Regions from separate parts of the Streptomyces violaceoruber genome, predicted to be linked through region 1. Evidence: riboswitches for the same ligand, from Rfam matches in the RefSeq annotation. Region 1 holds a riboswitch; each other region holds the start of a gene.
The links. A riboswitch is a leader RNA that binds a small molecule or an ion and turns the genes downstream of it on or off. The one in region 1 is predicted to bind cyclic di-AMP.
Positions count from the first base shown of each region.

Region 2: it holds a riboswitch for cyclic di-AMP, as region 1 does, so the genes downstream of both, rpfA (resuscitation-promoting factor protein RpfA) here and R2E43_RS14545 (C40 family peptidase) in region 1, are expected to answer to the same signal.
Region 3: it holds a riboswitch for cyclic di-AMP, as region 1 does, so the genes downstream of both, R2E43_RS09425 (M23 family metallopeptidase) here and R2E43_RS14545 (C40 family peptidase) in region 1, are expected to answer to the same signal.
Region 4: it holds a riboswitch for cyclic di-AMP, as region 1 does, so the genes downstream of both, R2E43_RS04580 (M23 family metallopeptidase) here and R2E43_RS14545 (C40 family peptidase) in region 1, are expected to answer to the same signal.

Region 1 is NZ_CP137734.1:3,327,872-3,333,416, forward strand. It holds gene pcrA (DNA helicase PcrA) at 1-932, opposite strand, end outside; cyclic di-AMP (ydaO/yuaA leader) riboswitch at 1,186-1,368, shown strand; gene R2E43_RS14545 (C40 family peptidase) at 1,375-2,571, shown strand; gene R2E43_RS14550 (tellurite resistance/C4-dicarboxylate transporter family protein) at 2,598-3,614, shown strand; gene R2E43_RS14555 (hypothetical protein) at 3,592-3,945, opposite strand; gene R2E43_RS14560 (C40 family peptidase) at 4,254-5,297, shown strand; gene R2E43_RS14565 (LuxR C-terminal-related transcriptional regulator) at 5,399-5,545, opposite strand, start outside.
Region 2 is NZ_CP137734.1:5,062,848-5,068,392, reverse strand. It holds gene divIC (cell division protein DivIC) at 1-420, opposite strand, end outside; gene eno (phosphopyruvate hydratase) at 516-1,796, opposite strand; gene rpfA (resuscitation-promoting factor protein RpfA) at 2,058-2,792, opposite strand; cyclic di-AMP (ydaO/yuaA leader) riboswitch at 2,796-2,962, opposite strand; gene rpfC (resuscitation-promoting factor protein RpfC) at 3,146-4,171, opposite strand; gene R2E43_RS22675 (cytochrome P450 family protein) at 4,315-5,545, opposite strand, start outside.
Region 3 is NZ_CP137734.1:2,179,102-2,184,646, forward strand. It holds gene R2E43_RS09410 (bifunctional acetate--CoA ligase family protein/GNAT family N-acetyltransferase) at 1-1,202, opposite strand, end outside; gene R2E43_RS09415 (HPr family phosphocarrier protein) at 1,406-1,687, shown strand; gene R2E43_RS09420 (GntR family transcriptional regulator) at 1,836-2,531, opposite strand; gene R2E43_RS09425 (M23 family metallopeptidase) at 2,652-3,416, opposite strand; cyclic di-AMP (ydaO/yuaA leader) riboswitch at 3,429-3,593, opposite strand; gene R2E43_RS09430 (M16 family metallopeptidase) at 3,785-5,173, opposite strand; gene R2E43_RS09435 (M16 family metallopeptidase) at 5,170-5,545, opposite strand, start outside.
Region 4 is NZ_CP137734.1:969,184-974,728, forward strand. It holds gene R2E43_RS04570 (TetR/AcrR family transcriptional regulator) at 1-170, shown strand, start outside; gene R2E43_RS04575 (SGNH/GDSL hydrolase family protein) at 273-1,058, opposite strand; gene R2E43_RS04580 (M23 family metallopeptidase) at 1,302-2,240, opposite strand; cyclic di-AMP (ydaO/yuaA leader) riboswitch at 2,243-2,402, opposite strand; gene R2E43_RS04585 (tyrosine-protein phosphatase) at 2,827-3,624, shown strand; gene R2E43_RS04590 (DUF6126 family protein) at 3,646-3,765, opposite strand; gene R2E43_RS04595 (helix-turn-helix domain-containing protein) at 3,762-4,376, opposite strand; gene R2E43_RS04600 (aspartate aminotransferase family protein) at 4,450-5,545, opposite strand, start outside.

The DNA.
Region 1 (5,545 bases):
ACGTCGACGGGGTGCTCCGAGGGCACGCCGACCAGCTCGCGCACCAGGGCGTACTGGGCGTGGTTGGTGTCCTGGTACTCGTCGACCAGGACGTGCCGGAAGCGGCGGCGGTAGTGCTCGGCGACGTCCGGGAAGGCGCGCAGCAGGTTGACCGTCGTCATGATCAGGTCGTCGAAGTCGAGGGCGTTGGCCTCGCGCAGCCGCGACTGGTACATGGCGTAGGCCTGGGCGAGGGTCTTCTCGAAACCGTCGGCGGCCTGGGCGGCGAAGTCCTCCTCGTCGATCAGCTCGTTCTTCAGGTTGCTGATCTTCGCGCTGAAGGACTTGGGCGGGAAGCGCTTGGGGTCCAGGTCCAGGTCGCGGCAGACCAGCGCCATGAGCCGCTTGGAGTCGGCGGCGTCGTAGATCGAGAACGACGAGGTGAAGCCGAGCTTCTTCGACTCGCGGCGCAGGATGCGCACACACGCGCTGTGGAAGGTCATCACCCACATCGCGTTGGCGCGCGGGCCGACGAGCTGCTCGACGCGCTCCTTCATCTCGCCCGCGGCCTTGTTGGTGAAGGTGATCGCGAGGATCTGGCCCGGGTGGACGTTCCGCTCGGCCAGCAGGTGGGCGATGCGGTGGGTGAGGACGCGGGTCTTGCCGGAGCCGGCGCCGGCCACGATGAGCAGCGGGGAGCCGGAGTGGACGACGGCGGCCCGCTGGTTCTCGTTCAGCCCCTCCAGGAGCGCGGCGGCGTCCAGGGCGGGCCGCGGGGCGCCGTCCCGGTAGTGGGTGTCCCGCTGCGGGGGCGCGTCGAACTTCCCGCCGAACAGATCGTGCGGAACCGGCTCCGGTCCGTGATCGTCCTCGGGCGGCGGCGGGGGTTCCTCCTCGTGACCCCGGGGGGTCTGGAGGCTCGCCAGGAAGCTGTCGTCAAAGAGGTTGCTCATCGCTCTCCGAGTCTAGGGCGCCCCACCGACAACCCGGTGCCACCCCGGAAAATGCCCACCATCCCCGGCGTGGACACGCCCTGCGACCAGCGGAACCACGAAGAGTGACGCCCGCGACCACCCCGGAGGCACCCGAACGAAAGGTCACGAAAATGTATCGGGCATATCACCCACCAACCTTCACAGCGGCCACACGAGTTGGCTACGGTGCGGGGCAGGCCGCTCGACCCCCTCCGGCGAACCTCGCCGGGCCGCGCGGCCTCCGCCGAGTCCGGCCTGCCCGCACGGCACCGGAGCCGGGGACCCAACCGAGAACTTTGGGGTGAATCGGCCTCACCGCCCTCGACGCGAGGACGGTCCGCCGTAGGGCAAACCTTCCGCGCCACACCGCCCGAACCCGACAGCTAACCCGGTAGGCGGAGCACTGGAAGGAGTCGCCTCCTTGGCGTCGCACCGCAAGTCGCGTCCCACCGGTCCCCGCGTCGCGGGCATCCGGACCCCGGCCCTCGCCACCGCGGCCCTCACCTCCGTCGCCCTGCTGTCCCAGACGGCGAACGCCACGCCGTCGGACGACCGGCCGACCCTGGAGGAGGTCGAGAAGAAGGTCGACGACCTGTACCGCCAGGCCGGGTCGGCGACCGAGAAGTACAACGCGGCCAAGGAGAAGACCACCAAGCAGCGCAAGAAGGTCGACACCCTCCTCGACGACGTCGCCCAGCGCACCCAGAAGCTCAACGACGCGCGCGAGGAGCTGGGTTCCTTCGCCTCCGCCCAGTACCGCACGGGCGCCTCGGTCCCGGAGACCGCGACGCTGCTGCTCGCGGACTCGCCGCAGGACTACTTCGACCAGAACCAGCTGATGAACCGGCTCACCGGCCGGCAGAAGACCGCCGTCGACGACTACGTCACCCAGCAGTCCGAGACGATGAAGAAGCGCCGGGAGGCCACCGAGAGCCTCGAAACGCTCACCGACTCGCAGACCGACCTGAAGACGGCCAAGTCGACCGTCCAGAAGAAGCTCGCCACCGCGCGGGAGCTGCTTTCGGAACTGACCGCCGAGGAGAAGGCCCGGCTCGCGGCGATCGAGAGGAAGAAGCAGGAGGAGGCCGAGCGCAAGGCCGCCGAGCTGGCGAAGCAGCAGGCGGCGCAGGAGGACGCGGAGCGCAAGCGGCGGGAGGAGGCCGCACAGCAGCAGGAGAGCGGCTCCGGATCCTCGGGGACCTCCGGCGGCACCGGTTCGTCGGACTCCTCGGGCTCGTCGACGCCGGGCACCTCGACCGGCACCAAGGCCGAGAAGGCGATCGCCTTCGCCCGCGCCCAGATCGGCAAGCCGTACGTCTGGGGCGCCACGGGCCCCGGCTCCTACGACTGCTCGGGCCTCACCCAGGCCGCCTGGAAGGCCGCCGGCGTGACGCTGCCGCGCGTCACCTACGACCAGGTCAACGCCGGGACGACCGTCTCCGTCTCCCAGGCGCAACCCGGTGACCTGGTCTTCTTCTACGACGACATCAGCCACGTCGGCCTGTACATCGGCGACGGCATGATGATCCACGCCCCGAAGCCGGGCGCGTACGTCCGCGAGGAGTCGATCTTCTACGACGGCGAGTCCTCGATCTACAGCGTGGTGCGCCCGGCCTGATCGGCGAGGTACTTAGCATCGGGCGCATGTCATCGGCCACCCATCCCTCCGCGCTGCGCACCTGGTGGGCGCAGCGTCCACCGGCGGCCGGGGCCGCGGTGATGGCGACCGGCATCGTGTCGGTCGCCCTCCATCTGACGGGCCGCGAGGTCCTGTCGCGGATCACCCTCGCCCTGGCCTGCGCCGCCTGGCTGATACTGGCGGCGAACTTCGTCTACCTGCTGCTGGCCGACCACGCCCAGTGGGTGAAGCGGGCGGGGACGCCGGGGGCACTCACCGCCGTCGCCGCGACGACCGTGCTCGGCACGCGGTTCTCGCTGCTCGGCTGGACGCTCCTGGCGGCGGTGCTGCTGGCGCTTGCGTCCCTGCTGTGGCCGTGGCTGCTGTTCCTGGTGGTGCAGCACTGGGGGCGGAGGATGCCCGGGGCGGTGTTCCTGGGCTGCGTGGCCACGGAGGGGCTCACCGTGCTCGCCGCCACGCTGGCCGCGGCCACCTCGACGCCGTGGCTGGCGCACGTGGCGCTGGTGCCGTTCTGGCTGGGGATCGTGCTCTACCTGATCGCGCTGTTCCGCTTCGACCTGCGGCAGGTGGCCCGGGGTTCCGGGGACCACTGGGTGGCGGGCGGCGCGCTCGCCATCTCCGCGCTCGCCGGTGCCAAGCTGCTCGCGGCGGCCGGGACCGGCATGTACCTGTGGAACGCCGACGACCAGGCCGTCCTGCACGACGTGACCGTCTTGCTGCTCACGCTCGACCTCGCCTGGTACGCCGTGCTCCTGGCCGCCGAGATCGCCTGGCCCCGCCTGCGCTACGACGTGCGCCGCTGGTCGACCGTCTTCCCGCTCGGCATGACGGCGGCGGCGACCCTGTCGGTGGCCGCCGTCCTCGACGTCCCGTGGCTGGACGCGCCCGGCCGGGCGCTGCTGTGGATCGCGGTGGCCGGGTGGCTGGCGGTCGCGACGGGAGCGGTCCTCCGGGCCCGCTCCGGGCTGCGGTCCGCGGACGCGGACCCGGGACCGGCCGTCAGGTCCACAGCACCGCGATGAAGATGTTGGCCAGGGTCAGCGCGCCCACCAGGCCGAACAGCGGCTTCTCCACCTTCTCCTCGTCGCGCTTCACGTAGACCAGGCCGAGGATCACGATCAGTACGGCGAGCTTCACGCCGATCTTGACGTTGTCGACGGAGTAGTCCTGGGCCTGGTTGAGACCGACCAGGACGGCACCGGTGACCAGCATCGTCAGCGCGCCGTGCAGCATCGCGGGGGTGAACCGGGCCGCGCCCTGGCCCATCGCCTTCATCTGGGTCAGGAAGCCCCCGAGGAGCGAGGCGATACCGATGATGTGCAGGCCGACGAAGAGGTGGATGAGTACGTCCATGAGGCCGGAGCCTAATGAGGGACCCGACACGCCCGGACACCGGCCCGCCCCGGCGCTCCCATAACAGCTCACGTCCCCCACCCGCCCCCGGTCCGGCATATCGGTCATCACCCTGCGTGAAGACGCCGGGCCTCGGAGGGCGTACCGATCAGATGCGGTCGCCGCCCGATCCGCTGCCGCCACTTCCGCGCATCCCGTCACCGGACCGTTACCGACGCGCCTAGCGTCCTGGCCCAGGCAGCCGGAACGGACCGGAGCCGACCCGGCGCCGGCCGGAGTCGAGTCGTACGGAAGGACGTGGATCGCAGGTGGGAACGCACCGCAGGCCGCGACAGCGCGCGAAGGGCGGCGGCAGAGCCCGTACGGCGGCCACGATCACCCTCGCGGGGGCGGCCACCGCGACGGGCCTGGGCGGGACGACCGTGCACGCCGATCCGCAGCCGACGGCAGCGCAGGTCAGGGCCAAGGTGGACAAGCTCTACCAGGAGGCCGAGGTGGCCACGGAGAAGTACAACGGCGCGAAGGAGAAGGCGGACGCCGCCGAACGGCGCCTGGAGGACCTGCGCGATGAGGCCGCCCGCAAGGAGGACCGGCTGAACTCGGCGCGGGAGGCGCTGGGTTCGGTCGCGGCCGCGCAGTACCGCAGCGGCGGCCTCGACCCGGCCCTGCAACTGGCGCTCTCCTCCGACCCGGACCGGTACCTCGACGGCGCCGCGTTCGCCGAGCGCGCGGGCAGCCGGCGGCAAGCCGAGGTGGGCCGCGTACGCAAGGAACTCCGCGACATCGAGCAACTGCGCGGCGCCGCCCGCGTCGAGGCGGCCTCGCTGAGGTCGCGCCGGGCCGAGCTGAAACGTCACCGCGAGACCGTCATCGGCAAGCTGGAGAAGGCCCGCCGCCTGCTGTCCCGGCTGACCACCGAGGAACGCGCCGACGTCGGCGACCGGGCCTCTCGCTCGGCGCCGGGCCCCCGGGAGGGCCTGACCCCCTCGTCCCCGGCCCCCGACTCCCGCGCGGCAGCGGCCGTCGCCTACGCCTACCAGAAGCTCGGCAGCCCCTACGTGTGGGGCGCGACCGGTCCGAACGCCTTCGACTGCTCGGGCCTCACCCAGGCCGCCTACCGCGCCGCCGGGGTTTCCCTCCCCCGCACGACCTACGCCCAGATCGACGCGGGCCGCCGCGTCTCACGCTCCGAACTCCTCCCGGGCGACCTGGTCTTCTTCTACTCGGGCATCAGCCACGTCGGCATCTACGTCGGCAACGGCCGGATGATCCACGCCCCGAACCCGTCGGCACCGGTCCGCGTCGCCCCGGTCGACGAGATGCCGTTCGCGGGGGCGACGCGGGTGGCGTGACGCCCCGAACCACGGTGCCCGGAGTCGCGGCAAGGGCTTCATCTGCCACCCGCGGATGCTCGCCGACCCGCCCGAAGGGCGTCCATCGCATTTTCTCCCGGTCACACCAGCCGTCGTGCCGTCGCCCAGCGGGTCAGCTCGTGCCGGTTGGACAGCTGGAGCTTGCGCAGGACCGCGGAGACGTGGGACTCGACGGTCTTGACCGAGATGTAGAGCTGCTTGGCGATCTCCTTGTACGCGTAGCCGCG
Region 2 (5,545 bases), 1.7 Mb from region 1:
ACGGTCGGCGGCGCCGGCCCGGGCGCGGGTCTGCTCGGCCGCCTCCGGGTCGACGACGACGAACCCCGTCTCCCCCGGCATCACGTAGTGCAGCCGCAGCCGGACCTGCTGCTCGGCGTAGGCGTCGTCCTGCCAGCGTGCCTTGAGGTCGCGCAGGTCCTCGACCCGCTGCCGGGTCTCCCGCTGCTCCCGCTGGAGATCGGCGATCTCGGCGCGCTGTGCGACGTACTGCCGGATCGGGTAGGCGAGCGCCACGACGAGCGAGCAGAGCACCATCGCCAGCAGCGCGGCCCGGCCGGTCAGCCGGGAGCGCCGGGCCTGGCGCTTGGTCTGCGAGCGGTAGACCCGGGCCGCGGTCTGTTCCCCGATGATCCGGATCCTGGTCGCGGTGGAGAAACGGTCCCGGTCCTTCACGGCCATCTGGTCTCCGCCTCCCGTGCACGCGCGTACGTCCCCGCACACGGTACGGGACCGGATACGGGGACGTACGTACGACGCTGCCTTCTACCGGGCCGTCAGCCCTTGAAGCGGGGGAAGGCGCTGCGGCCGGCGTACACCGCGGCGTCGTCGAGGATCTCCTCGATGCGCAGCAGCTGGTTGTACTTGGCGACGCGCTCGGAGCGGGCCGGGGCGCCGGTCTTGATCTGGCCGCAGTTGGTGGCGACGGCCAGGTCGGCGATGGTGACGTCCTCGGTCTCGCCGGAGCGGTGGGACATCATGCACTTGAAGCCGTTGCGCTGGGCCAGCTCGACGGCGTCCAGAGTCTCGGTCAGCGAACCGATCTGGTTGACCTTGACGAGCAGGGCGTTGGCCGAGTTCTCCTCGATGCCGCGGGCCAGGCGCTCCGGGTTGGTGACGAACAGGTCGTCGCCGACCAGCTGCACCTTGTCGCCGAGCTTGGCGGTGATGGTGTTCCAGCCGTCCCAGTCGTCCTCGAACAGCGGGTCCTCGATGGAGACCAGCGGGTACGCCTCGACCAGCTCGGCGTAGTACTCGGTCATCTCGGCGGCGGAGCGGTTCTTGCCCTCGAAGGCGTAGGAGCCGTCCTTGTAGAACTCGGACGCGGCGACGTCGAGCGCGAGGGCGATCTGCTCGCCGGGGGTGTAGCCGGCCTCCTTGATCGCCTCGAGGATGAGGTCGAGGGCCTCGCGGTTGGAGCCCAGGTTCGGGGCGAAGCCGCCCTCGTCGCCGAGGCCGGTGGCCAGGCCCTTGTTCTTCAGGACCTTCTTGAGGGTGTGGTAGACCTCGGCGCCCCAGCGCAGCGCCTCGGAGAAGGACTCCGCGCCGATCGGGGCGATCATGAACTCCTGGATGTCCACGTTGGAGTCGGCGTGCGAGCCGCCGTTCAGGATGTTCATCATCGGCACCGGCAGCAGGTGCGCGTTCGGGCCGCCCAGGTAGCGGAAGAGCGGCAGGTCGCTGGCCTCGGAGGCGGCGTGGGCGACGGCGAGGGAGACGCCGAGGATGGCGTTGGCGCCGAGCGAGCCCTTGTTGTCGGTGGCGTCCAGGTCGAACATGGCCTGGTCGATCAGGCGCTGCTCGGTGGCGTCGTAGCCGACCAGCTCCGGGCCGATCTGCTCGATGACGGCCAGCACGGCCTTCTCGACGCCCTTGCCGAGGTAACGGCTCGGGTCGCCGTCACGCAGCTCGATGGCCTCGAAGGCACCGGTGGAGGCGCCGGACGGAACGGCGGCACGACCCGTGCTGCCGTCGTCGAGGCCGACCTCGACCTCGACCGTGGGGTTGCCTCGGGAGTCCAGGATTTCCCGGGCTACGACGACGTCGATGGACGGCACGAGCATCTCCTTCTTCAATGTGACGCTTCACTGTGACGCTTCACGGTGGCGCTTCGGTCTGCCGCGGTCCCGCGGGACCGCGACGGCTCTGCGGGACCGAGCCTAACCGGCTCCGGGCGATCGGCCAGCCGATCGCCCACCCGCTGGACAGAACCGAGAGTAAATTGTTTCCGAACGGAACAAAGGCGGAACATGAAAAGTCCCGCCCCGGTGCGTACGGGGGAACACGCACCGGGGCGGGAGTCACGGGACCGCCGCCGCTTACTTCAGGTGCAGCTGCTGGCCCGGGTAGATCAGGTCGGCGTCGTCGACGATGTCGTCGTTCAGCTTGAACAGCTTCGCCCAGCCGCCCTTGACGTCGTGCTCCTCGGCGATCGAGCTGAGGGTGTCGCCCTTGACGACCTTGTACTCGCCGTCGCCCTTCTCGACCTTCTTGCCGGTCGGGGTGGTGACGGTCTTCTTCTTCGCGGCGGGCTTCTCGGCCTTCGGCTCGGCGGCCGGGCGCTCGGCGGAGCGGGAGGCCTTCTGCTCGGTGGAGCGCTCGGCGGTGGAGCCGCTGCTCTGGCTCTGCGAGCCCTCGGAGCTGCCGGAGCCGCTGCCCTCGGAGCCGCCACCGGTGTAGGCGGCGCCCGACAGGCCGGTGCCGCAGACCGGCCAGGCACCCTTGCCCTGGCCCGCGAGCACCTTCTCGGCGATCTGGATCTGCTGGGACTTGCTCGCCTGGTCGGCGGTGGAGGCGTACTGGGTACCGCCGTAGGCGGCCCAGGTGGAGGCGGAGAACTGCAGACCGCCGTAGTAACCGTTGCCGGTGTTGATGGACCAGTTGCCGCCGGACTCGCACTGGGCAACGGCGTCCCACTCGGACGCGGTGGCGGCGGAGGCGTTGCCGGCCGCCATCAGCGGGGCGGCGACGGCGGCACCGGTGACGCCGGCGACGGCGATGACACGGGTGGCCTTGGACGGACGACGGTGCTTGCCCTTGCCGGAAAACAGCATGGTTGATCCCCTCACCGACGCCTGCGAGGTGAGCTGTCGGGTTCGGGCCGGTTGAGTTGCCCGGCCGGGTTCCTCGCGGAACTCGGCTCCACCCCTAGCCGCTCCGGCTCAACTGCCCGGTGCGGCACTTACCTTGGGTCCCCCGCTCCTGCCTTCGGCGCTTGACGCGACGACTGTTCCCGTACGGCCGCTGGCAGGATTCGGCGTTGCGGCTGTCGGGGCCCGCGGTGGCGAGCGGTCATGACCGTAGACACGCGCTCCGCGGATTTTCAAAGACGATCACGGCTTCTGAGACCTATCTCTCACGAGATCCAAAAGGGACATACGGTCTCTAACCGTGACGCGAACTCCCTCTACTTTTCGCCCGATTCGCCCGTGACCGTGAGCGTCTGACCGGGCAGGATGTGGTCGGGGTCGGCACCGACGACGGTCTCGTTGTCGGCGTAGAGCGCGTGCCACCCGCCGTCGACGTCAAGGGAGTCGGCGATGGCCCAGAGACTGTCGCCGGTGCGGACGACGTAACGCCCGTCCCCGGCCTCTCGCTCGCCACCGTCGCGCGAGGCGTGGCGGCCCGACGCCGGGTCCGTACGGCCCTCTCCCGTCGCACCCTCGTCCGCGCTGCCGCCGCGGTGCTTGCCGGAGCCGGACGAGCCCTCGGTGCCCTGCGGTTCGGCACTGCCGGAGGGGTCGGATTCGGTGGAAGTGTCCGGCTTGGCGGATTGGCCCGCACCGTCGGACGAGTCGCCCGACGCGCCGCTCGAACCGTCGGACGGGGCGTCAGACGACGACGGCGAAGAAGAGGGCGAAGGGGACGAAGAGGATGCTCCGGACGTCGACTCCGGCGTCTCGGACGAGCCGGACGACTCGGATGACTGGGACGACTCGGGCGTTTCGGTGGTCGCGGGCGATTCGGACGACTTGGTGGTGTCCTGCTCCCCCGAGGCGTCCGAACCTTCCGACGCCCCGTCACCGGCCGCGCCGGAGCCGTCGCCCGTGCCCCCGGAGCCGTTGCCCAGGCCGGCGAGCAGACCGCAGGTCGGCCAGGCGGCGATGCCCTGCGACGCGTGTATCTTCTCGGCGATTCTTATCTGCTGGGAGCGACTGGCCTGGTCGGCGCTGGGAGCGTAGTCCAGACCGCCGTACTGCTCCCAGGCATCCTGGGACAGCTGCAGGCCGCCGTAGTACCCGTTGCCGCTGTTCTGGCTCCAGGCGCCGCCGGTCTCGCACTCGGCGACCTGGTCCCAGTTCGTGGAGTCGGCCGCGTGGGCGCCGGTGGCGCCGAGCAGCGGGATCGCGATGGCGGAGCCGGTCACTCCGGCGGCGACGACCAGTGCGGGTGCCTGGCGGGGGCGGCGGTGACGACCGTTCCCGGAGAGCATGCGACGACCTTTCACAAGACGACGGGGACCACGCGGCGGTTGACGCTCGACACCACGTTGATCCGTGAACGTATAGGGAGATCATCGCTTGTCACAAGTTCATGCCGCGCAGATCACGTGAAGATCACAGAGTTGAGCGCGTGTCACTTTTGCGTCGGCGACGGACCGTTGCCGGCCGATGACGCGGGCGGTGTGAACGAGACGGGCAAGGTGCGCAGACCTCGCATGATGAGGCCGCCGCGCCACCGGAGTTCGGCCGGGTCAGCGGCGAGGCGGAGGTCCGGCAGCCGGGTCAGCAGCGTGGCCAGCGCCGTCTGCCCCTCCAGCCGGGCGAGCGGGGCGCCGAGGCAGTAGTGGATGCCGTGGCCGTACCCGAGGTGCTGGCTGTCGCGGCGGGCGAGGTCCAGGGTGTCCGGGTCGGTGAACCGCTCCGGGTCCCGGTCGGCGGCGGCCAGCACGACGAGGACCGGGTCGCCGGCCGCGACGTCCTGGCCGCCGATGGTCAGCGGCCGGGTGGCGAAGCGCCAGGTGGCCAGCTCCACCGGGCCGTCGTACCGCAGGAGTTCCTCGACGCCGGTCTCCAGCAGGCCGCGCTCCCCGGCGGCCAGCGAGGTCTGCAGCCGCTCCCGCTGCTCGGGATGGGTGAGCAGGGCGTACGTGCCGTTGCCCACGAGGTTGACCGTGGTCTCGAACCCTGCGAAGAGCAGGATGAAGGCCATGGCCGCGGCCTCGTTCTCGGTGAGGTGCTCACCGTGGTCGGAGGCGCGGATCAGGCCGGAGATGAGGTCCTCGCCGGGGGCGGGCTCGGGTGGCAGCGCGGCGCGCTTGCGGTGGATGAGGTCGGCGAGGTAGCCGCGCATCTTCTTCACCGACCGGGCTACGCCGCCGCGCGGACCCCCTTGGTGACGGATCATCATGCCCGCCCAGTCCCGGAAGTCGTCCTGGTCCTCGCGGGGGACGCCGAGCAGGTCGCAGATGGCGTAGATGGGCAGCGGGAAGGCGAAATCGTGGATCAGGTCGGCGGAGCCGGTGTCCGCGAACCGGTCGATGAGACCGTCGGCCAGCTCCTGCACCCGGGGCGCGAACTCGGCCACGCGGCGCGGTGTGAACGCCTTGCTGACCAGCCGCCGCAGCCTGGTGTGGTCGGGCGGGTCGATATTGAGCAGATGGGTCATCAGCTCGGCCTTGCGCTCCCCCGGGATGCCGGTCTTGCCCTTGGCGTGCGCGGGCTCGTCGTGGTGGGCCGGGTTCTTGGACAGCCGCGGGTCGGCGAGCGCCTGTTTCGCGTCGGCGTACCGGGTGACCAGCCACGCCTCCACTCCGCTGGGCAACCGGGTGCGGTGCACGGGGGCGTGCTCGCGCAGCCACGCGTAG
Region 3 (5,545 bases), 1.1 Mb from region 1:
CCGGAGGAGACGAAGGTGGACACGCCGGTGACGCCGGTGACCCCGCCGCCGCGCCGGTGCAGCCGGGAGAGCAGGGCGATGCCGATGGCGCCGGACTGCGCGAACAGGCCGATCCGTCCCGCGCGCGGCATCTCGGGGGCGAGCGAGGCGTTGAGCCGCACGTCGGGGGAGGTGTTGATGATCCCGAAGGCGTTGGGCCCGATGATGCGCATGCCGTACGTGCGCGCGTGCCGCACCAGGGCGCGCTGGCGCTCGCGCCCCTCGGGGCCGCTGTCGGCGTATCCGGCGGAGATCACCACCAGGCCCTGCACCCCGTGCTCGCCGCACGCGGTGACGACGTCCGGGACGTGCTCGGCGGGCACGGTCACGACGGCGAGGTCGACGGGCCCGTCGATGTCGCCCACGGAACGGCACGCCGGAACCCCGTCGAGTTCTTTCATGTCCTCGGGGAAGGCCCTGTTCACGGCGTACAGGCGCCCCGTGTAGCCGGCGTCCCGGATGTTGCCGAGGATGCTGCGGCCGACGCCGCCCGGGGTGCGGCCGGCGCCGACGACCGCGACCGAGCCGGGCTGCAGCAGCCGCTGCACGGAACGGGCCTCCGCGCGGTGCTCGCGCGCGTACTGCACGGCCAGCGAGCGGTCGGTGGGTTCGAGATCGAACTCCAGGCGGACCACCCCGTCCTCGAAGCTTCGCTTCTGGGTGTACCCGGCGTCCATGAAGACTTTGATCATCTTGTTGTTGGCGGGCAGCACCTCGGCGGCGAAGCGGCGGATGCCCCGCTCGCGGGCGACGGCGGCGATGTGCTCCAGGAGGGCGGAGGCGACGCCGCGTCCCTGGTGGGCGTCCTGGACGAGGAAGGCGACCTCGGCCTCGTCGGCCGGTGCGGTGGCGGGTGTTCCGCCGGCCCCGATCCGGTCGTAGCGTACGGTGGCGATGAACTCGCCGCCGATGGTGGCCGCGAGTCCCACCCGGTCCACAAAGTCGTGGTGCGTGAAGCGGTGGACGTCCTTGGCGGACAGGCGAGGGTACGGCGCGAAGAAGCGGTAGTACTTCGACTCGTCGGAAACCTGCTCGTAGAAGCTGACCAGGCGCTCGGCGTCGTCAACGGTGATGGGGCGGACGCGCGCGGTGCCGCCGTCGCGCAGCACCACGTCGGCTTCCCAGTGGGCGGGGTACTCGTGCCGGTCCGACGAGGTCTGCATGGGCCCCAGAGTACGGCTCGCGTACGACAACGGCGCGGGGCAGTCTGTGGGGGACGGAGGTCCGGACCGAGGCCGCGGTCCGGGACCCGTACGGGGCGGCGCAACGTGGTCGTCCCGGCTTGCTTCACGATGTGGGAAACTGGTCTAGACAAGACTGGTCTAGACAACTTCAACGCCTCTGAACACCTGAAGGGCAGCATCACATGGCTGAGCGCCGCGTCAACGTCGGCTGGGCCGAGGGTCTCCACGCCCGCCCCGCCTCCATCTTCGTCCGAGCCGCCACGGCCACAGGCGTCCCGGTGACGATCGCCAAGGCCGACGGCTCCCCCGTCAACGCGGCCTCCATGCTGGCCGTCCTCGGCCTCGGCGCCCAGGGGGGCGAGGAGATCGTCCTCGCCTCCGACGCCGAGGGCGCGGAGGCGGCCCTGGAGCGGCTGGCGAAGCTGGTCGCCGAGGGGCTCGAGGAGCTTCCCGAGACCGTCTGACGGACGGGACAGCAGCACCGAAAGGCCCGCCGGGACCACCGGACGGGCCTTTCGCCTTTTCCGCTTCCGCTTCCGCTTCCGCTTCCACACATTCGGGGCGGCAGAAATAGCCGCCGGAATTCCCCCGCCTTTGTATACGGAACCTGTGTTACCGGAGCGGGCTCGCGGTGTTTACGGAATGTTGCGTATTCCTCACACGCTCCGTCGCCGCGCCGCCGGCGGCGAACCGGAGCCGGTACCCGGGCGCCGACCGCTCGATGTGCCGGGTCATGAGCGCCCGCGCGCGTTCGGCGTCGCCCCGGGCCACGGCGTCGGCGATCGCCGCGTGCTCCGCCCAGTGCTCCACCGGTCCGACCGGTGCCTCCACGACGTACATCCAGGCGATCTTGTGGCGGAGCTGGGTCAGCAGCGCGGTCAGGGAGGGGCTGTCCGCCGCCCTGGCGAGGGTCTCGTGGAACCAGCCGCCCAGGGAGCGCAGCTCGTCCACGGTGCCCCGCCCGGCCCGTTCCTGCCCCAGCCTGACCAGGCCGCGCAGCACCTTGAGGTGGGCGTCGGTGCGCCGCCGCGCGGCCCGGGAGGCACCGAGCGGCTCGAGGAGCGTGCGGGTCTCCAGCAGATCGGCGGCCTCCCGCCGGGTCGGTTCCGCGACGCACGCGCCCGCGTGCCGCCGGGTGACCACGAAGCCCTCCGCCTCCAGCGTGCGCAGGGCCTCTCGGACGGGGACGCGGGAGACGCCGTAGCGGCGGGCGAGGAGCTCCTCGGTGAGCCGGCTCCCGCGCCCGTGGACGCCGGTCACGATGTCGTCCCGAATCGCCGTGCACACCGAATGTGCCGGAATACGCATGACCGACCTCCGCCTTGATCCCCAGAAACGTCGACGATGGACGCGCTTTCAGCGACTCTAGGCCAATCAAGCCGGCATGGAATACAAAAAGCCCCGACCCGGGAAGCCGGGGCTTTTTCGTCAGACGTTCACTCCGTGGGAGCGGAGATAGGCGACGGGGTCCATGTCCGAGCCGTACTCGGGGCTCGTACGGGCCTCGAAGTGCAGGTGCGGTCCGGTGACGTTGCCGGTGGCACCCGAGACGCCGATCTGCTGGCCGGGCTCGACCGACTGGCCGACCGAGACGCCGATGGACGACAGGTGCCCGTACTGGGTGTACGTGCCGTCGTGCATCCTGATCACGACCTGGTTGCCGTACGCGCCGCCCCAGCCGGCCTCGACGACGGTGCCGACACCCACGGAGTGCACGGACGTGCCGCTGGAGGCGTGGAAGTCGATGCCGGTGTGGCTGCCCGAGGACCACAGGGAGCTGCCGGCCTGGTAGGCGGTCGAGACGTACGAGGCGGTGATCGGTGCGACGAAGGTGTTGAGGCGCTCGCGCTCCGCCTCCCGCGCGGCGCGCTCCTTGGCCTCGCGCGCCTCCTTGGCCGCCTCGGCCGCCCGCTCGCGGGCCGCCTCCCGAGCCGCCTCGCGGGCGGCGGCGTCCGCGGCCGCCTGCTTCTGGGCGAGGGCCTGGGCGTCGATCTCGTCGGCTATGGAGTCGCCGATGGTGACGACCGGGGTGAGCCCGGTCTGTTCCGCCTCGGGCTCGGCGGCGAGCGCCGGAGCCGCGAGGGTGCCGACCACACCGGTGGTGGCGAGTGCCGCGACTCCCGCCGCGCGGACGGTGGTGCGGTGCACCCGGCCGGGACGGCGGTGCTTCCCGGTGGCGCGCGTGAACGCCATGTAGAGGCTTGTCCTTTCCTTCCCTCTCGCCTACCGGGTTAGCTGACGGGTTCGGAGGTGGAAGGTCTCCTACGGACCCCCTCGCGGTGCGCGCGGGCGTCCGATTCACCCCAGGGACTGCGATGGGTCCCCGGCTCCCCTGGCTCGCGCCGTACGGGGACTCGGCGATGGCTGTCCGGTGCCGCGGGTGCGGCGCACTGCCTGACGAACAGCCCGGACGACGCTAAACGCGGCTGCGTTCAATCCTCAAACGCAACAGGCTTTTTGTAGCGCACGCCACAGGGCAGACGGGCAACCACTCCCCCAATCCGGACAAACGGCGGCCCCGGTGACACACCGGTCACCGGGGCCGCCGCGCGCGCGTGCCGCTACTCGGCCGCCACCACGGTGACTTCGCCGATGCCGAGGGCCTCGACGGGCTCCTTGATCTGCGCCGCGTCGCCGACGAGGACCGTCACGAGACGGTCCACCGGGAAGGCGTTCACGACCGCCGCGGTGGCCTCCACGGTGCCCGTGGCGGCCAGTTGACGGTAGAGCGTGGCCTGGAAGTCGTCGGGCAGGTGCTGCTCGACCTGGTCGGCCAGCGTGCTCGCCACGGCCGCCGCCGTCTCGTACTTCAGCGGCGCCACGCCCACCAGGTTCTGCACGGCCACGTCGCGCTCGGCGTCGGTGAGCCCCTCCGCCGCCAGCTTGCGCAGCACCGTCCACAGGTCCTCCAGGGCGGGACCGGTGTTGGGGGTGTCGACGGATCCGCTGATGGCGAGCATGGCGGCGCCCGTGCCGTCCGGCGCGGAGCGCAGGACCTGGCCGAACGCCCGCACACCGTAGGTGTAGCCCTTCTCCTCGCGCAGGACGCGGTCCAGGCGCGAGGTGAGGGTGCCGCCCAGGCAGTAGGTGCCGAGCACCTGCGCGGGCCACACGCGGTCGTGCCGGTCGGCGCCGGTGCGGCCGATCAGCAGCTGCGTCTGGACGGCGCCGGGACGGTCCACGATGACGACCCGGCCCCGGTCGTCGGCGGTCACCGGGGGCACCGGACGCGGCTCGGCGGCCGAGCCGGTCCACGCGCCCAGGGTGTCGGCGAGCAGCGCGTCCAGGTCGACGCCGGTGAGGTCGCCGACGACCACCGCGGTGGCCGTGGCGGGGCGGACGTGCCGCTCGTAGAAGGCGCGTACGGCCGCCGAGTCGATGGCCTCGACCGTCTCCTCGGTGCCCTGGCGCGGGCGCGACATGCGCGCGTCGGCCGGGAACAGCTCCTTGGAGAGTTCCTTGGCGGCACGCCGGGAGGGGTTGGCCAGCTCGTGCGGGATCTCGTCGAGCCGGTTGCGCACCAGTCGTTCGACCTCGCCGTCCGCGAAGGCGGGCGCCCTGAGGGCGTCGGCGAGCAGGCCGAGTGCCTTGCCGAGGCGCGAGGCGGGCACCTCCAGGCTCAGCCGGACGCCGGGGTGGTCGGCGTGCGCGTCCAGGGTGGCGCCGCAGCGCTCCAGCTCCGCGGCGAAGTCCTCGGCGGAGTGCTTGTCGGTGCCCTCGGAGAAGGCGCGCGCCATGATGGTGGCGACACCGTCGAGACCGGCCGGCTCGGCGTCCAGGGGGGCGTCGAGGAGCACCTCGACGGCGACGACCTGCTGGCCGGGGCGGTGGCAGCGCAGCACGGTGAGGCCGTTGTCGAGGCTGCCGCGCTCGGGAGCGGGGAACGCCCAGGGCTTGGGCTCGCCGGCCTGCGGCTGGGCGTGGAATTCCATGGTGGCGAGCTCGGTCACTTGGCCGCCTCCTCGTTCTCGTCGCTGGCGTCGGTCTCGTCGGCGGAGGCGGTGGGCTCGTAGACGAGCACCGCGCGGTTGTCGGGGCGCAGGCGGGCCTTGGCGACCTCCTGGACCTCCTCGGCCGTCACCTCGAGCACGCGCTGCACGGCGGTGAGGGCGAGCTGCGGGTCGCCGAACAGGACCGCGTACCGGCACAGTTCGTCGGCGCGGCCGGCGACCGTGCCCAGGCGGTCCAGCCACTCGCGCTCCAGCTGGGCCTGGGCGCGCTCCATCTCCTCGGCCGTGGGGCCCTCGTCGGCGAACCGGGCCAGCTCCTCGTCGATGGCCGTCTCGATGACCGGCACCTCCACGTCGCCGGACGTCTTCACG
Region 4 (5,545 bases), 2.4 Mb from region 1:
AGCCGGACGCCGCGGCCCTGCGGCTGACGGCGTTGCTGGACGGGCTGGCGGTGCAGCTCACCTCGTACACGGGCACGGTGTCGCGGGCCCGGGCGCAGGAGTGGGTGGACGACGCCCTGGCCCGGGAACTGGGCCTGGAGCGGGCGGCGTTGACACCGACGCGGCGCTAGCGCCCGTCCGGACGCCGGCCCGTCCCGGACACCGGCCCCTCGGGATACCGGCCCCTCGGGACGCCGGCCCGCCGGTGCGCCGGGACCGCACCGGCCTCCGCGTCAGGCCACCGCGGCGATCCGCGTCTTGATGGCGTCCGGCGACAGCGTCCCCTTGGCCGTCACGTGGTCGCCCGACGACTCGCCCCGCAGCCGGCGCCCGATCCACGGCACCAGGTACTCGCGCGCCCAGTGCACGTCGTCGCGCCGGACGTCGAGCGTGCCGCGCGGCGGCAGGGGCGGCCAGGGCTGGTCAGGGTCGGCCGGGACGCGCAGGCCCAGGGCCTGCCCCGCGCGCAGCGCCACCCGGGTGTGCCCCTCCGGCGACAGGTGCAGCCGGTCGGCGTCCCACGCCCTGCGGTCCTGGACGCTCCGCAGCGACCACAGGTCGAGGACCGGGCAGCCGTAGCGGTCGGCGATGGCGCGGACGTGCCCGTTGTACGTGGCGATCTTGCCGCGCAGGTGCTTGAGGACGGGTACCCCCCGGGTGTCGAACCCGGTGGTTACCAGGACGGTTCCGGCCGCGGCGGTCAGCGCGGCCACCGCCAGCTCGAACCGCTCGGCGACCTCGTCGGGATCGGTGCCGGGCCGGATGATGTCGTTGCCGCCCGCCGCGAACGAGACGAGGTCGGGCGCGAGTCCGACGACCCGCGGGACCTGTTCCGCCACGATCTGGTCGAGGAGCCTGCCGCGCACGGCGAGGTTCGTGTACGTGAAGTCGCCCTCGGGGCGCCGGTCCGCGAGCAGTACGGCGAGCCGGTCGGCCCAGCCGACGAACGCCCCGTCGGGGCCGGGGTCGCCGACGCCCTCGGTGAAGCTGTCCCCCACCGCCACGTACGACCCGATCACTGCTCTGCTGTCACTCTTCGAATCGTCTGCCACATCGGCCCATGATTCACCTTGGAATGTGACCTACGCGACCGTAGGAAGGGATTGACGGGCGGTGAGAAAGGCCACGCCTAAAGTATTCGTCAATTCCGGAATACGGCGAGGGGCCTGTACGGCGCGCGCACCGGGTCCGGACACGCCGAAGGCCGGACCCGGGGATCGGGGTCCGGCCTTCGGTGCGCGGGGGCCGCGCGGAACCGGTCGTCAGACGGAGACGCCGTGCGAGCGCAGGAACGCCAGCGGGTCGATGTCCGAGCCGTAGTCCGGCGTGGTGCGGATCTCGAAGTGCAGGTGCGGGCCGGTCACGTTGCCGGTGGCACCCGAGAGGCCGACCTGCTGACCCGCCGTCACCGACTGACCGGTGGAGACGGAGAGCGAGGAGAGGTGGGCGTACTGGGCGTAGTGGCCGTCGGCGAGCTGGATGACGACCTGGTTGCCGTACGCGCCGCCCCAGCCGGCGGAGACGACGGTGCCCGCGCCGACGGCCTTGAGGGAGGTGCCGGTCGGGACGACGAAGTCGGTGCCGGTGTGGTAGCCGCTGGACCACATGCTGCCGGACTGGTGGTACGGGGTGCCGACGGTGCCGCCCGCGACGGGGGAGGTGTAGCCGCTGGTGGTGCCCGTGGACTGGCTGCCGGTGTCCGAGGAGGAGGCCTTCTCGGCGTCCGTCGACTTCTGGGCCGGCTTCGCGGCGGTCTTCTCCGCAGGCTTCTCGGCGGACTTCTGCGCGGGCTTCTGCGACTGCGCGGAGGACGGCGCCGACGGCTTGGCGGCCTGGCCGTCGATCGAGAGCTTGAGACCGGGGTGGATCAGCGACGGGTCGGAACCGACGGCCTCGCGGTTGTCCGCGTAGAGCTTCTTCCAGCCGCCGTCGACGTCCTGCTCGTCGGCGATCTTCGAGAGGTAGTCGCCGCTCTTCACGGTGTAGGTGCGCGAGTCGGAGTTCTTCTCGGCGGCGGCCTTCTTGGCGGACGCCGGAACGGACTGCACGGCCTGCTCGGAAACGGAGTGCGCGGGAGCGGCGTTGGCGGCGGCGGCACCCATCAGCGGGAGCGCGAGCGCGGCGCCACCGGTCCCGGCGACGGCGATGGTGCGGGTCAGGCGCATGGCCCTGGTACGGCGGTGCTTACCCTTCGCGGGCATGGTGAATTCCTCTCCGGCGCCTGCGAGGTGAGCTGTCGGGTGCGGGCTGGAGATGCCCGGCCGCGCCGGAGCGCGGCTTTACCCCAAGCCGTTCCGGGAACCGGAACAGGCAGTTCTACCTGTGGGTCCCCCGCTCCTGCCGTGTACGGGTGGTCGATGAGTGCGGGCTCCGGTCGGCGGCAGGATTAGGCGTCCGTCCGGATCGGTGGTGAACGTAAGGGACCAAGACGCACAGGGACAAGCGAAGGGTTCCCCCGGCAGGTGTTCCGATTGATCCTTTACGGGAATATCCGGTAACCCTGCGTCGATTTCCGTCGCGCGCTTTTGCTTAAAGCCCCTTGAGAAACAGTTGAATTACGTGAACATGACGGGCAACGCACGGTCACGGATATGACGCTGCTCACGCGCCTCACCTTCACCCTCCGCCATTTCAGGGCCAGTTGTTATTAAGCCACCAATTCGGACAGAAGGCTCTAATCGGCCCGGAATATCCCTCGGGGCTCCATTTCGCGCCCGGGTGATGCCGTATCGTCGGGTGGAGCCCGCCGGCGAGCAGCGGCGGCGGGGCGGAGTGGGAGGAGCCCCCGTGACGCAGCAGGTCCCGTCGACCGAACCCGAGCTGACCGGCGTGCGCAACTTCCGGGACGTGGGCGGACTGCCGACCGTGGACGGGCGGCGGGTGCGGCAGGGGGTGCTGTTCCGCAGCGGTCACCTGGCTCACGCCACCGGGGAGGACGCCGCGTTCCTGGCCTCGCTGGGCCTGCACACGATCTTCGACTTCCGCAACGCGGCCGACCAGAAGCTCGAGGGCCCGGACGTCGACCTGCCGGGCGTGCGCAATGTGAACCTGCCGCTGAGCGACCCGGCCGACGGCGCCGAGTTCTGGAAGATGGTCCGTGACGGCGACCTCGACCAGCTGCGCGAGATCCTGGCCGACGGCAAGGCCGCGGACCGGATGATCGGCTCCTACCGCGCGATCGTCACGGAGCGCACCGCGGAGCACTCCCGCATCCTGCACGCGCTCGCCGAGGACAGCGTCCCGGCCCTGATGCACTGCGCCGCCGGAAAGGACCGCGCGGGCCTGTCGATCGCCGTCACGCTGCTCGCCCTGGGTGTCGAGCGCGAGGCCGTCGTCGAGGACTACCTGAAGTCGAACGCCGCGCACCGCCGCTACAAGGTGCGCCGCAGCGGTTCCGCGGCCTCGGCCTACTCCCCCGAGGTCATGGAGCTGCTCAGCCCTCTGTTCGACGCGCGCGCCGAGTACCTGGCGGCGGCCTTCGAGACCGTCGAGGAGACGTGGGGCGGCGTCGACGCCTATCTGGAGCAGGGCCTGCGCCTCACTCCCGCGACCCGGGAGCGGCTGCGCGAGCGGATGCTGGACTGACCCACCCGCCCGCGCCCGGCGCTACTTGGCGCCCACCTCGAACAGCAGGTAGAGGAAGCCGCCGAAGACGTGCCCCAGGGCGATGTAGACGATCAGCCGCACCCACAGGGCGCGCGGGAACTTCTCCTGCATGGTGCTCATGGCGTCTCTCCAGGGGTCGGGCCGAGGCACAGGGCGGCCGTCGGGCTCTGCAGCAGGGTGTGGACGAACAGCAGCTCGACCCCGTCGGGGTCCTGCGCGGCGATCCGGTGCGGGGTCATCGAGTCGAAGTGGGCGCTGTCCCCCGCGGTGAGCCGGTGCTCGGTGTCCCCGAGGCGCAGTCGCAGCCGGCCCCGCAGGACGTGCAGCCACTCCTCGCCGGGGTGCACCCGCACGACGTCGCCCTGGGAGCCGTACGGAACCTGGACGCGCAGGGCCTGCATGCCGCAGCCCGGCGCTCCGGCCCGCCAGTACGTCCAGCCGCCCGCGGCGGTGGGTTCCATGTCGGCGGCGCGCACGACGGCGTCCCGGTCCGCGGCCGACTCGCCCAGCAGCTCGGCGACGGTCGTACCGTAGACCCGGGCGAGGGAGAGCAGCATCGGCAGCGAGGGCTGGCGCTGCCCGGTCTCCAGGCGGGAGAGGTGGGCGGGCGAGAGCCCTGCGGCGCGGGCGGCGGCCTCCAGGGTGAGGGCGGCCCGCCGCCGCAGCTCACGCAGCTGGGGCGCGACGGCGGCGACCGCCCCCTCGGCGGGGCCGGTCTCGGAGGAGCTCATGCCTCCATTCAGCCCGAATCTTGCCCGCCAGGCAAATTCCTTGCCTCAGAGGCAAAAGACCCGGAGGGTGCGCTCAGCGGTTGGCCACCGCCTGCTTGACCAGGGTCTTCCCGAAGTCCCACATCAGGCCACCGCCATGGTGCGCGTCCTCCATCACCTCCGTGAAGGCGTCGACGAACCGGTCGGCGTCGTCGGTGTCGACGATCAGCGGCGGGATCAGCTTGATCACCTCCAGGTGGTCGCCGGACACCTGGGTCAGGATCCGGTGCCGTTGCAGCAGCGGCACGACCACCATCTGCGCGAACAGTCCCTTCCGCGCCGCCTGTAGCATCGTCCAGCGGCTGCGCAGCTTCAGGGACCTGGGCCGGCCGAACTCGATGCCGATCATCAGTCCGCGGCCCCGGACGTCGGCGAGCAGCTCGTAGCGGTCCACCAGCTCCGCAAGCCGGGACTTCAGCCGCTCCCCCACCGCCGCGGCGTTCGCGACGATCTCCTCGTTCTCCATCACCGACAGCACCGCGAGCCCGGCGGCCATGGCCTGTGCGTTGGACCCGAAGCTCGCCGAGTGGACCTGCACGCGGTCCATCGAGGAGTACACCTTCTGGAAGATCCAGTCCTTGCCCAGGGTGGCCCCCACCGGGACGTATCCGCCGGACAGCGCCTTGGCCACGCAGACCAGGTCGGGCTCCACCCCGTCCGAGTGCTGGTAGGCGTAGAACTTGCCGGTCCGGCCGAGGCCCGTCTGCACCTCGTCGGCGATCAGCAGCGCCTTGTGCCGGTGCAGCAGCTCCTGCGCGGCGAGCAGGTAGCCGGGCGGGGCCTCGTGCACGCCCTTGCCCTGGACCGGCTCCACGATCAGGGCGGCCACGTCGCCCTTCTTCAGCTCCCGCGCCAGGGCGTCGAGGTCGCCGAGCGGGACGGCGGTGTCGGGCAGCAGCGGTGCGAAGCCCTTGCGGAAGCCGTCCTCTCCGTTGACGGAGAGGGAGCCGGCCGTCAGTCCGTGGAAGGCGTGCGGGCAGTACAGGATCCGCTGTCTGCCGGTCGCGTACCGGGCGAACTTCAGCGCGGTCTCGACGGCCTCGGTGCCGCTGTTGCCGAAGAAGACGCGGTCCAGGTGCGGGCTGTAGGAGAGCAGCTTCTCGGCCAGCAGGCCCGGCAGCAGCGGGCAG